DNA from 2 places in the Mesorhizobium sp. C372A genome. Region 2 is predicted to be linked to the other one. Evidence: predicted binding sites of a transcription regulator. Region 2 holds the regulator's gene; the other holds the start of a gene.
What was found. Region 2 encodes LexA, which represses DNA repair genes until DNA is damaged. Its sites were predicted from a motif close to TGTTCNNNNTGTGTTCNG; they were not measured.
Positions count from the first base shown of each region.

Region 1: NLY42_RS07160 (YifB family Mg chelatase-like AAA ATPase) is a predicted target of LexA. The motif match lies at 5,189-5,206, and genes of this name have one in related genera.

Region 1 covers NZ_CP100475.1:1,549,246-1,555,873, reverse strand. The annotation lists gene NLY42_RS07170 (hydantoinase/oxoprolinase N-terminal domain-containing protein) at 1-1,061, shown strand, start outside; gene NLY42_RS07165 (malate synthase G) at 1,185-3,356, shown strand; gene NLY42_RS07160 (YifB family Mg chelatase-like AAA ATPase) at 3,562-5,094, opposite strand; gene NLY42_RS07155 (glycosyltransferase) at 5,286-6,350, opposite strand; gene NLY42_RS07150 (glycosyltransferase family 2 protein) at 6,535-6,628, shown strand, end outside.
Region 2 covers NZ_CP100475.1:4,632,324-4,638,951, forward strand. The annotation lists gene NLY42_RS22240 (AMP-binding protein) at 1-1,600, shown strand, start outside; gene kynA (tryptophan 2,3-dioxygenase) at 1,597-2,433, shown strand; gene kynU (kynureninase) at 2,539-3,786, opposite strand; gene NLY42_RS22255 (GntR family transcriptional regulator) at 3,955-4,719, shown strand; gene lexA (transcriptional repressor LexA) at 4,925-5,707, shown strand; gene NLY42_RS22265 (ComEC/Rec2 family competence protein) at 5,701-6,628, opposite strand, start outside.

The DNA.
Region 1 (6,628 bases), 3.1 Mb from region 2:
GCGATTCCGAAGTGGCACTGGAAGATGGCGCGCTCAACCCGAAAATCCTGCTCGGGCCGCGCCGCCTGGTGCCGCTGGCGCTGGCCGGCATGATGCATGGTGCTTCAGTGACATCGGAGCTCGAGCGCCAGCTCAGGGCGCCCAACCCCGGCCGCATGGACGGCCGCTTTGCGTTGCGCACCGGCGTGCCGGACAGGCTCGCCGCCGGCCTGACCGCGCCCGAGGCGAAACTGTATGAACTGATTGGTGCCGTGCCGCTCGCCATCGACAGGCTGCTCACCTCGAACGCCCAGAACGCCACGCTGAACCGGCTGGTCTCGCGCGGTCTTGTGCATATCTCGGGCTTCACCCCCTCGGACGCCGCCCATGTGCTCGGCAAGCAGGCCAACTGGGACCCGCTTGCGGCCCGGCTCGGCGCCGAACTGTTTGCCCGCAAGCGTGATGGGCGAGGCCAGTACATCGCGCCGTCTCCGGAGGTGATTTCCGAACGCGTGCTGCTGACGCTCACGCGCTGGTCGGCCGAATACATTCTGGAGACAGCCTTTGCCGAGGATGGGCTGGATGGCGCCGCCACCGTCGCGCACGCGCTGGTGCAGCGCGCCGTCGATTCCCATCCCGGCATCGCAAGGCTCAGCGTCGCGCTCGATCGTCCGGTCATTGGCCTCGGCGCCTCGGCGCCGCTGCACTATGCCGGCTTGGCCGAGCTGGTCGGTAATGAGTGCGTGGTGCCGGAGGATACCGACGTCGCCAACGCGCTCGGCGCCGTCGTCGGCCAGGTCCGCGTCTCGGCCGAAGCCCGCGTCAGCCAGCCCAAGGAAGGTTTGTTCCGGGTCGCGTCGGGGCAAACGGTGCGCGACTTCACCGACGAGGCCAAGGCGATCGCGGCAGCGGAGGCTGATGTGCGGGCGATCGTAGCCGCGCGCGCGAAGGATGCCGGCACGGATAATGCCGAGATCGACGTTTCGACCGAGTTCAAGGTGTCTACGGTTGAGGCCCAACGGATGTTTATCGAAGCGCATGTGGTGGCGGTTGCATCGGGTCGGCCGAGGATCGCGGTTTAGGGTAATCTCCCCCACGAGGGGGGAGATCAGCAGCTTCAAAATCCCCGGCTTCACCCTAAGCTGAATTGACCCTTCGCCCCTGACATGCCAAAGGCCGCAAAGCCTTCATCTGGAGAAGCCCTGATGACCGATCGCGTCGAGATCGCCGGATTGCGGATTGCCCGCGAACTGCATGACTTTGTCGGCGAAGCGCTGCCGGGTACCGGTATTGCCGCGGACGTTTTCTGGAACGGCTTTTCGGCCATCGTGCATGATCTGGCGCCGAAGAACCGAGCGCTGTTGGCCAAACGCGACGCCATGCAGGAACAGATCGACGCCTGGCACCGCGCCAATGGCGCGCCCATCGATATGGAGGCCTACAAAAGCTTCTTGCGTGAGATCGGCTATCTCGTGCCCGAAGGGCCGGCCTTCTCCGTGACGACCGACAATGTCGACCCCGAGATCGCCAGCGTTGCCGGGCCGCAGCTGGTGGTGCCGGTGATGAATGCGCGTTATGCGATCAACGCCGCCAATGCTCGCTGGGGCTCGCTCTACGATGCGCTCTACGGAACCGACGCCATTGCCGAGACCGGTGGCGCCGAGAAGGGCAAAAGCTTCAACCCCGTGCGCGGCGCCAAGGTGGTTGCCTGGGCGAAGAGTTTTCTGGACGAGTCCGTGCCGCTCACCTCGGGCAAATGGGCCGGCGTGAACGGGCTGACGGTTTCGGGTGGCACCTTGCGGCTCGGCGCTGGCGCCGGCGGCACCACGCTGGCCAACCCGAAACAATTTGCCGGCTATCGCGGCGACGGTGCCAACCCGGAAGCCATCCTGCTGGTCCAGAACGGCCTGCACATCGAGATCCTCATCGACCGCACCAACCAGATCGGCCGCACCGACCCGGCCGGCATTGCCGACGTGATCCTGGAATCGGCGCTGACCACCATCCAGGACTGCGAGGATTCGGTCGCGGCGGTGGATGCCGAGGACAAGGTCATCGTCTACCGCAACTGGCTCGGCCTGATGAAGGGCGATCTGGCGGAGGAAATCAGCAAGGGCGGCAAAACCTTCACGCGCAAGCTCAATCCGGACCGCGCCTGGACCGCGCCCAGTGGTGGCGCGCTGAGCTTGCCTGGCCGCTCGCTGATGCTGGTGCGAAACGTCGGTCACCTCATGACCAATCCGGCCATCCTCGACCGCGATGGCAACGAGGTGCCGGAAGGCATCTTGGATGCGGCGATGACGGCGCTGATCGCGCTGCACGATGTCGGCGCCAACGGGCGTCGGATGAATTCCCGCGCGGGCTCAATGTATGTGGTGAAGCCGAAGATGCATGGGCCGGAGGAAGTCGCCTTCGCAGTCGAGATTTTCGACCGCGTCGAAGCGCTGCTCGGTATGGCGGCAAACACCATCAAGATGGGCATCATGGACGAGGAGCGGCGCACCACCGTCAACCTCAAGGAGGCGATCCGCGCCGCCAAGGAACGCGTCGTGTTCATCAACACCGGCTTCCTCGACCGCACCGGCGACGAGATCCACACCTCGATGGAAGCCGGGCCGATGATCCGCAAGTTCGACATGAAGCAGGCCGCCTGGATCTCCGCCTATGAGGCGTGGAATGTCGACACCGGGCTGGAATGCGGTCTGGCCGGCCACGCCCAGATCGGCAAGGGCATGTGGGCGATGCCGGATCTGATGGCGGCGATGCTGGAACAGAAGATCGCGCATCCCAAGGCCGGCGCCAACACCGCCTGGGTGCCGTCGCCGACGGCGGCGACGTTGCACGCCACGCACTATCACAAGGTCGATGTCCATGCCGTCCAGGCGGCGCTCAAGAGCCGGCCGAAGGCGAAGCTCGATGATATATTGTCGGTGCCGGTGGCGGTGCGGCCGAACTGGACCCCCGACGAGATCCAGCGCGAGCTCGACAACAATGCGCAAGGCATTCTCGGCTATGTCGTGCGCTGGATCGACCAGGGCGTCGGCTGCTCGAAAGTGCCCGACATCAACGATGTCGGCCTGATGGAAGACCGCGCCACGCTGCGCATCTCCTCGCAGCACATCGCCAACTGGCTGCACCACAAGGTTTGCTCCGAAATTCAGGTGATGGATTCGCTGCGGCGCATGGCAGCGATCGTCGACCTCCAAAATGTCGGCGACCCGCTCTACCGCCCGATGGCCACCGATTTCGACAATTCCATCGCCTTCCACGCCGCCTGCGACCTGGTGTTTAGAGGCCGCGAACAGCCGAATGGCTATACGGAACCGGTGCTGCACGCACGGCGGCTGGAGCTGAAGGCGAAAGAGCGGGCGAATTAGCGCCTGCGTTTCCCTCCCCCTTGAGGGGAGGGTGGCCCGAAGGGCCGGGTGGGGTCCTGCGTGAAGTGCAGCGACTCCCTTCGGACGACACTACAAGCAATGTCATTGCAGAGGCCCTTTCTCGGCTCGGCTCCAAAAAGATCGACCATTCTTCGGCGACCCCCACCCTGCCGCTTCGGGGCCACCTTCCCCTCAAGGAGGAGCGTTACGCCGCCTGCGCTACCCGCTCCGACATCATGCGGTAGGAAATCGCCTCGGCCAGGTGAATTCGGCCGACGGTTTCGCTGGCGTCGAGGTCAGCCAGTGTGCGCGCCACTTTGAGCACGCGGTGATAGGCGCGCGCAGAAAAGCCGAGTTTCTCGCTGGCGTCTTTCAGCAGCGACAGGCCTGCTGCGTCCGGCGCGGCGATGTCCTCGATAACAGAAGGCGAGCAATGGGCGTTGGTGGTGGCGCTGGTAACGCCCAGCCGCTCGAAACGTTCGCGCTGGATGGTGCGGGCGCGCGCCACGCGCTGGGCGACGGCTGCACTTTTCTCCGCTCGGTCGGGCCGGATCAGGTCGGCGGCCGAGACCGCCGGTACCTCGGTCCTGAGGTCGATGCGGTCGAGCAACGGGCCTGAGATGCGCGCCTGGTAATCGGTGCGGCAGCGTTCGCCGCGCAGGCAGCGATAGCCGGGCTCGCCGGCCATGCCGCAACGGCACGGGTTCATCGCCGCCACCAGCTGGATGCGCGCTGGATAGGTGACGCGGTGGTTGGCGCGCGCGATCATGCAGTCGCCGGTCTCCAGCGGTTGGCGCAGCGCATCCAAGGTCTGCGGCGTGAATTCGGGAAACTCGTCGAGGAACAGGACGCCGTTATGGGCAAGCGATACTTCGCCCGGCCGCGCCCTGATGCCGCCGCCGACCATTGCCGCCATCGAAGCCGAATGGTGCGGGGCGCGGAACGGCCGCCGGTCGGTGAGCTTGCCTTCGCCGAGCTCGCCGGCCACCGAGGCGATCATCGAGACTTCAAGAAGTTCCTTGGGCGCCAGTGGCGGCAGAATTGAAGGCAGCCTCTGCGCCAGCATCGATTTTCCCGAGCCGGGAGGCCCTACCATCAAGAGATTGTGGCCGCCGGCCGCCGCCACTTCCAGCGCCCGCTTGGCGCTTTCCTGGCCCTTGATGTCTGAGAGGTCGGGCAGGTCGCGCGCCGAGACATGAATGCCGGGCTCGGGTCGCGACAGCACCTGCGTGCCGCGAAAATGATTGGCGATGGCAATCAGGCTGCGCGGCGCCAATATGTCGAAATCCTTTCCCGCCCAGGCCGCTTCCGGCCCGCAGCCGAACGGGCAAATCAGGCCTTTGCCCTCGGCATTGGCGCCGATCGCCGCCGGCAGGGCGCCTGCAACCGCGGCAATGGTTCCGTCGAGCGACAATTCGCCGAGCACGACATAGGAGGCCAGCATGTCGCCCGGAATGGCGCCGAGTGCTGCCATCAGGCCGAGCGCGATCGGCAGGTCGTAATGGCTGCCTTCCTTGGGCAGATCGGCTGGAGCGAGGTTGACCGTCACCTTCTTCGACGGCATCGACAGGCCGGATGCATGGAGCGCCGCCTGCACGCGTTCGCGGCTTTCGGCCACCGCCTTGTCGGCCAGGCCGACGATCTGCATGCCGACCTTGCCCGGCGCGATCATCACCTGGACATCGACCGGCACGGCCTCGATGCCCTGGAAAGCAACCGTGCGAACCCGCGCCACCATTTGCCCTGCCCCCGGAAACCGGCTTCGCCTCGACCTTGTGGTTCAGGCCGCGAGCGACGTCACGACAAGACAACCATAGATTTCAGGCCAAGGCAAGAACATTACAGGAACAGGCAGCCGTGCTGGTTGCAGCCGCGTTGTGCCCGGTAGAGGGCGACAGAGTTCCTCCGGCAATCCGAGGCTGTTGCCGTCTAAGCGGTGATGAAGGCATCGACCGAACCTGAAAGCGATCGATCGATCGCGACCTGCGGTGGAAGCCACTCCATGACAGGATATCTGAAAGGCCAAGGCAGGGCGATCCGGCGCGAAGAGCCGCTCTCCAGAAAAATCTCGTTTACAAGGTCTATGAACCGCCCGCGGTCTCGTTCGATTCGTTTCAAAGTTTGCGAACGAATGTAATCCCGGGGAATTCGTCGCTCCTTCAGCGCTAAGACAGCCTCCGCGATGGATCGAGGATCGGGTGGAACTGTGAGCGAATAGTCGTCATCCAGATAAAGGTCTCGGCCGCCATGGTTCGGCGTCGTGACCACTGGAAGGCCCGCGAGAAGATATTCCGTGCTGGCGAACATTGGTCCTTCCAGGTGAGAGAGACAGATTCCCACGGCTGCACGATTTAGATGCGTGTTCACCTGAGCCGGTGCCAATCGGACCGGCTTGCCGGTGCCGTCAAACTCGTTGATAAAGACGTGATGCGGCGCGAGCTCCCTATGCCGATTTATTCGCGCTCTTTCCGACTCCGTCGTGGAGGATCCGCTTGAATCTCGATAGAAGACAAATGCGCAACGCTGGATGCCAAGCGACAAGTCATGGCGCTTCCACGGAGCCAGCTGCGCATTGTAGATTGCATCAAATTCTACAGGGACGTCATCGAGAGGCCTGAATATGTGTTCGGAGGTTGTTGACGTCTTGTTGTGCAGGACGGCGGCCTCGCCGGACTGGTTCAACAGATCAGCCTCTGCCTGAGTGTTGGATAGGAAGATTAGCGAGTGACGGGGGTTCTTGAGTCTATGCAGAACGGCATAGGTCCGGATGGTTTTGACGCTAGCACTGTTTTCGATGGACCAGGTTGGCGAGATGAGAAACCAGGCGCGGTGGCTGCGTGGACGGAAAGGCATATGACTTGCTAATCCGAGCGGCGTACCGGACATTCCCGAATAGGATATGAACGGATCGTCCGACAGCAAACTGGCCTGAAGAGCAGGTTGCGACTTCGCGGAAGGGTGCCCTTTTCTGAGGTTGTGGCCATGACGCAGCATGGCTCTGACAATCTCGAATTTGGTAGGAGGGCGATACCCGTGCTGTAGGGTCAACATGCGGCAATTGCGATCTTGAGTGCGGAGAAAAACTCGCTTCGATAGAGAGAAATTTGGCAAAGAAACACCGCCATTTGATCGACGGAATATCTCAGGCGATCAAATCTGGTGTACGGAGAAGCGCCTCTTGAAAGAAAACATCGTCCCAAGCGGAGCTGGTTCTCACATCGCGCTACCAACCGTATCCGTTTGCGTAGGCTGTTTCAATCAAGAGGCATTCA
Region 2 (6,628 bases):
CACATTCACGCGCGACAACCTGCCGCCGCCGGAGCAATGGCCGGAGTTTTTGCTCGACGGCTTCGACTATCCCGACCACATAAATGCCGGCGTCGAATTGACCGACAGGCTGGTCGAAAAAGGGTTCGGCGACCACACCGCGCTGATCGGCAATGGCCGCCGCCGCACCTACAAGGAACTGTCCGACTGGACCAACAGGCTCGCCCATGCCCTGGTCGAGAATTATGGCGTCAAGCCGGGCAACCGGGTGCTGATCCGCTCGGCCAACAACCCGGCCATGGTCGCCTGTTGGCTGGCCGCCACCAAGGTTGGCGCGGTGGTCGTCAACACCATGCCGATGCTGCGCGCCGGCGAACTCGCCAAGATCGTCGACAAGGCGGAAATCACGGTTGCGCTTTGCGATACAAGGCTGATGGACGAGATGACCGCCTGCGCCAAGGGCAGTGCGTATCTCAAGCAGGTCATTGGCTTCGACGGCACGGCCAACCATGACGCGGAACTCGACCGCGCCGCCCTCGACAAGCCGGTCACCTTCACTGCCGTCAACACCGGCCGCGACGATGTCGCCCTGCTCGGCTTCACCTCCGGCACCACCGGCGTGCCGAAGGCGACGATGCATTTCCACCGCGACCTGCTGATCGTCGCCGACGCCTATGCCCGCGAAATCCTGGAGGTGACGCCCGACGACATCTTCGTCGGCTCCCCGCCCCTTGCCTTTACCTTCGGTCTTGGCGGGCTCGCCATCTTCCCGCTGCGTTTCGGCGCCGCGGCGACGCTGCTGGAACAGGCGACGCCACCCAACATGATCCACATCATCGAGACCTACAAAGCGACCATTTCCTTCACCGCTCCAACCGCCTATCGGGCCATGCTCAAGGCCATGGATCAAGGCGCTGACTTGTCCTCGCTGCGCGTCGCGGTTTCGGCGGGCGAGACGCTGCCGGCGCCTGTCTTCGAGGAATGGACTGAGAAGACCGGCAAGCCGATCCTCGATGGGATCGGCGCCACCGAGATGCTGCATATCTTCATCTCCAACCGCTTCGACGACATGAAGCCGGCCTCCACCGGCAAACCCGTCGGCGGCTATCAGGCACGCATCGTCGATGACGAGATGCGGGAGTTGCCGCGCGGCTCTACTGGCCGGCTGGCGGTGCGCGGCCCGACCGGCTGCCGCTACATGGCCGATGCCAGGCAAAAGGACTATGTCCGCGACGGCTGGAATCTCACCGGCGATACGTTCACGCAGGACGAGGATGGCTTCTTCCACTTCGCCGCGCGTTCCGACGACATGATCGTCAGCGCCGGCTACAACATCGCCGGCCCCGAGGTCGAAGCGGCGCTGCTCTCGCATCCCGACGTCGCCGAATGCGCGGTGACCGGCGCCGAGGACGGTGAACGCGGCCAGATCGTCGAGGCGCATATCGTGCTTGTGCAAGGTGTTTCGCCGGACGCATTGACCGTCAAACGCCTGCAGGACCACGTCAAGGCAACGATCGCGCCCTACAAATATCCGCGTTCGGTGAAGTTCATCGACGCCTTGCCCAAAACCCAGACCGGCAAGATCCAGCGCTTCCGGTTGCGCGCGGAGAAGAGCAATTGATTAAGCCGCACGATCCGGCGTCCGATGGCGCGCAGATGTCGTTCAAGGAGCGGATGTCCTACAGCGACTATCTGCAGCTGGACAAGGTGCTCGATGCGCAGGCGCCGCTGTCTTCGGCCCATGACGAGATGCTGTTCATCATCCAGCATCAGACATCGGAATTGTGGATGAAGCTCGCTTTACACGAGATCGGCGCCGCGATCCGCTCTATCCGCGCCGACCGCCTCGAACCGAGCTTCAAGATGCTGTCTCGCGTCGCGCGCATCTTCGAGCAGCTCAACAATGCCTGGGACGTGCTGCGCACGATGACGCCAAGCGAATACACCGAGTTTCGCGACGCGCTCGGCCAATCCTCGGGCTTCCAGTCGTGGCAGTACCGCGCCATCGAGTTCATGGCCGGCAACCGCAACCTAGCCATGCTCGGGCCGCACAAGCACCGGCGCGATCTTACGGACAGGCTGGAAGCGATCCTGGCCACGCCGTCGCTGTACGACGAGGCGCTTCTGCTTTTGGCGCGCAATGGCTTCGACATCGGCGCCGATGCCGGGCGCACGGACTGGCGCGAGACGCGCGGTGAGAACGAAGACGTGCTGGCTGCCTGGCAAACCGTCTACCGCGACCCGCAGCGCTACTGGATGCTCTACGAACTGGCCGAGAAGCTGGTCGACTTCGAGGATTACTTCCGCCGCTGGCGCTTCAACCACGTCACAACGGTCGAGCGCATCATCGGCTTGAAGCGCGGCACCGGCGGCACCTCAGGCGCCTCCTATCTGAAGAAGATGCTGGAGGTCGTGCTGTTTCCGGAGCTCTGGACGGTCCGCACCCGGCTCTAGAGCATTTCACCGTTTAACGGAAACGGCGAAATGCTCTAGCTCTTTGATTGACGCAATTTCGGACGGAAAACCGCTTCACACTTTTCCTGAAATTGCTCTGGTTTCTCACGTAACCGCGGTCTTCACCGCGAAGCGGGCGTCCTGCCAGGCGCCGGTGCGCAGAATATCCTCCAGGACTTCGACCGCCTGCCAGACATCGCCATATCCGACATAGAGCGGCGTGAAGCCGAAACGGATGGTCGACGGCGCCCGGAAATCGCCGATCACGCCGCGCTCGATCAGCGCCCGCATCACCTGATAGCCATGCGGGTGGAGGAACGACACCTGGCTGCCGCGCTGGCTGCCGTCGCGAGGACTTTCCAGTTCAAGCCGGTAGGCGCCGCATCTGGCTTCGACGAGCTGGATAAACAGGTTGGTCAGCGCGATGCTTTTTCTGCGCACCGCCGCCATGTCGACGTCGTTCCAGATATCGAGCGCGCCCTTGAGCGCCCGCATCGACAGCACCGGCTGCGTTCCGCACAGGAAGCGGCGGATGCCGCTGCCGACGGCAAAGCCCTGCTCGAAGGCAAAGGGCCGCGCATGGCCCCACCAGCCGCTGAGCGGCTGGCTGATATCACCATGGTGGCGCTCGGCCGCGTAGATGAAGGCCGGCGAGCCCGGGCCGCCATTGAGGTATTTGTAGGTGCAGCCGACGGCGAAATCGGCATTGGCACGGTCAAGTTCGACCGGCAAGGCGCCGGCCGTGTGGCAGAGATCCCAGATGATCAGCGCGCCGGCGTCATGTGCCTTGCGCGTCAGCGCCGCCATGTCGCGCAACTGGCCGGATTTGTAGTTGACGTGGTTGACCAGGATGACGGCAACGCTGTCGTCGATCAGCTCCTCGATTGCGGCCGCGTCGACGCCCTCCAGCCGCAGCCGCGTTCCCGGCCGGGTCGAGGCGACGCCTTCGGCCATGTAGAGGTCGGTCGGGAAACTGTCGCCCTCGGCAACGATGACCGACCGATCCGGCCGCATGCCGAGCGCTGCGTGCAGCAGCTTGTAGATGTTGATCGAGGTTGTGTCGCAGACCACCGTCTGCCCATCAGCCGCGCCGATCAGTCGCCCGAGCTGATCTCCGAGTTCCACCGGCATGTTGAACCAGCCGGCGGTGTTCCAGGCGCGAATGAGGTCGTGCGCCCATTCCTGCGTGGCGGCCTGCTGCAGTTCGCTGAAGACGACCGCTGACGCGGCGCCCAGGGAATTGCCGTCGAGATAAATCACGCCTTGCGGCAAGACAAAGCGTTCACGCATGGAGCGCAGCGGATCGGCGGCATCCATTGCTTCGATTGTAGCGAGATCGGGTGTCGTGCTCATGATCCGGCGCCCCTCCATGGACAAACGCGCGCGGCGGAGCCTGCCGCCCAAACATGCCGGCGATCTTGAGTGGTCGCCCTTGAACTGTCAAACATTATATATAATTCACCCACTGAAAGGCTTTGATATATAATGATCCGCCCGAGCGTTTATGTCTGATGGATCACGATGCTGGATGACGAGCAGACCTCGAAGACGGAAGTGGCCTATCGCCTGCTCAGGCGCGATATTCTTGCGACCCGGCTGGCGCCTGCCGCGCCGTTGAAGCTGAGCACGCTGCGCAACACCTACGGCATCGGCTGGACGCCGTTGCGCGAGGCGCTGTCGCGGCTGGAGGCGGAACGGCTTGTGACCGCCATCAGCAACCGCGGGTTTGCGGTCGCTCCCGTCTCTCGGGCGGAGCTCGAGGATTTGGCGCGTGCGCGGCTGGTGGTCGAACTGCCCCTGCTGGTGGAATCGATCGAGAAGGGCGACCGTGAGTGGGAAGACGCGGTCGTTGCCGCCCACTATCGTCTCTCACGGTGCGGGTCTGTTCTCGACGATCCATCGGATGATGCGGTCGACGCGTGGTACGAAAAACACGATGCCTTCCATGCGGCGCTGCTCAGTGCCGCGACATCCAGCTGGCTGCTGCGCTTCAATGCGACGATTTCCGACCAATTGCATCGCCATCACCGCTTTCTGGGTCTGGCCCCGACGCTGCGCGCCGCCGCCGGCCGCACGGATGGCCACCGGAAGGCCGTGGCGGCCCTGCGCGACGCCGTGGCGATCGAACACCATACCGCCCTGATGGAAGCGGCCCTCGATCGCGACGTCGAACGTGCGAAAACTCTGATGACCGCTCACATCGGCTACACGCTGCAGGTCTATGCCCAGAGTGAACCCGGCGCGGATGCTGCGCAGCCCCGTCCGAAAAGGAAGCGGCGATCGTAGCCGACGACGCAGGGCACCTTGTCTTTGTTTCACCCCGTTGCCGGCCAACGACTACGAGCGCCGCTCGCGGTGCCGAACGTTACGCTGAACAAAACGTCAACACATTCATTAAACTTTAAAAGGTTGCGGAACACAACTGGAACAGATAGTGTTTGTTCTGGGTTTGTTTTTTCTGATTCTGGTTTCAGAACCCCTGGGGGCCGCGATGCTGACGCGCAAACAACATGAGCTTCTGATGTTCATCCATGAACGCCTGAAGGAGAGCGGAATCCCGCCGTCCTTCGATGAGATGAAGGAAGCGCTTGACCTCGCCTCCAAGTCCGGCATCCACCGCCTGATCACGGCGCTTGAGGAGCGCGGTTTCATTCGCCGGCTGCCGAACCGGGCGCGCGCGCTGGAAGTGCTGCGGCTGCCCGACTCGATCGCACCAGGCCTCAATGCGGCGAGGAAGTTTTCGCCGAGCGTCATTCAGGGCAGTCTTGGTCAAACCGGCCAAGGGCAAGGCGGCCAAGGACAAGGCGCGATGGGCCAAGGCGGTCTCGGCCGCCAGATCAGGCCGGGCTCGCCGTCGCGTTCGATGTCTGCCGGCAATGACGATGCCGTTTCCTCGATTTCAATCCCGGTGATGGGACGCATCGCCGCCGGCGTGCCGATCGACGCCATCCAGCATCAGACCCATTCGATCTCGGTGCCGCCCGACATGATCATGGGCGGTGAACACTACGCGCTCGAGGTCAAGGGCGATTCGATGATCGAGGCCGGCATTTTCGATGGCGACACGGTCATCATCCGCAATGCCGACACAGCCAGCCCCGGCGAGATCGTGGTGGCGTTGGTCGACGATGAGGAAGCGACCCTGAAACGCTTCCGCCGCAAGGGCGCCTCGATCGCCCTGGAAGCCGCCAACCCGGCCTACGAGACCCGCATTTTTGGACCGGACAGGGTGAAGGTGCAGGGCAAGCTTGTCGGATTGATCCGGCGCTACTGAGCCGGCTTGGGTTTGTACTTTTCACGCTGGTTGTAAGGCGGCAGGCCGCGCGCTTCGCGGGAGAAGCGGCGTTGCTCGTGCCAGGGGCGATACGGCTTGTCGACGGCGAAGCGGATGGTTGGCGCTGCAGCTGCCGATTGCGGATCGAAGAAGACGGCGGCGCTGCCGTCGCGGGCCAGCTGTTTCTTCGTCACGACCAGCACCAGCGGGTCGCGGCACGGATTGTAGGCCGTGGCGTCATCGATGACGATCAGGCTAGCGAAGGCACAGGCCGGCCGCGCCGTCTTGCGGTCTTTCGCAAGCGCTACAATGGCTCCGGAAGGGTGCCGGGCGATACAGAGATCGCCGGTGCAATAGAAGGGCGAGCCGGGCGGCAGATCGAGCGGATCGAGATCGAACCGCGTATCTGTTGCCTCGAAAATCTCAGGTGGGATAATGGTTTCGGCCCGCAGCGCCCGTTTCCAATTGTCCGTGGTGAATTCGTTGGAGCGTTCGCGGTTGAGGGCGAGTTCGCCGCCACCGATCGGCATGGCCACCAGATGCGCATCCTCGGATATGAGCACGTCTGGCGTAAGCACCTGCGGCACCGTCAACAGGCCGGCCAGCGCGAAAGGCACGGCCGCCAACCTGAGCCAGGTGGTGGCCATGGTGGCGATGACGAGGGCGACCGCCACTAACAGCACCGAGCGGATGGAGATCAGCCCGACGGCGTCGACCGGCGAGCGCTCGGAAATCCAGGCCGATATAGCGATCATCGCCATCAGACCTTTGCCCATCACATAGAGGAACGGCCCGTCGGCGCCGAACGGCATCGCCAGTGCGCTGAGCACGGCAAAGGGCATGACGATCAACGAAACAATCGGCATCACGGCCAGATTGGCGATCAGGCTGAGCGGCGACACACGCTGAAAATGCCAGATG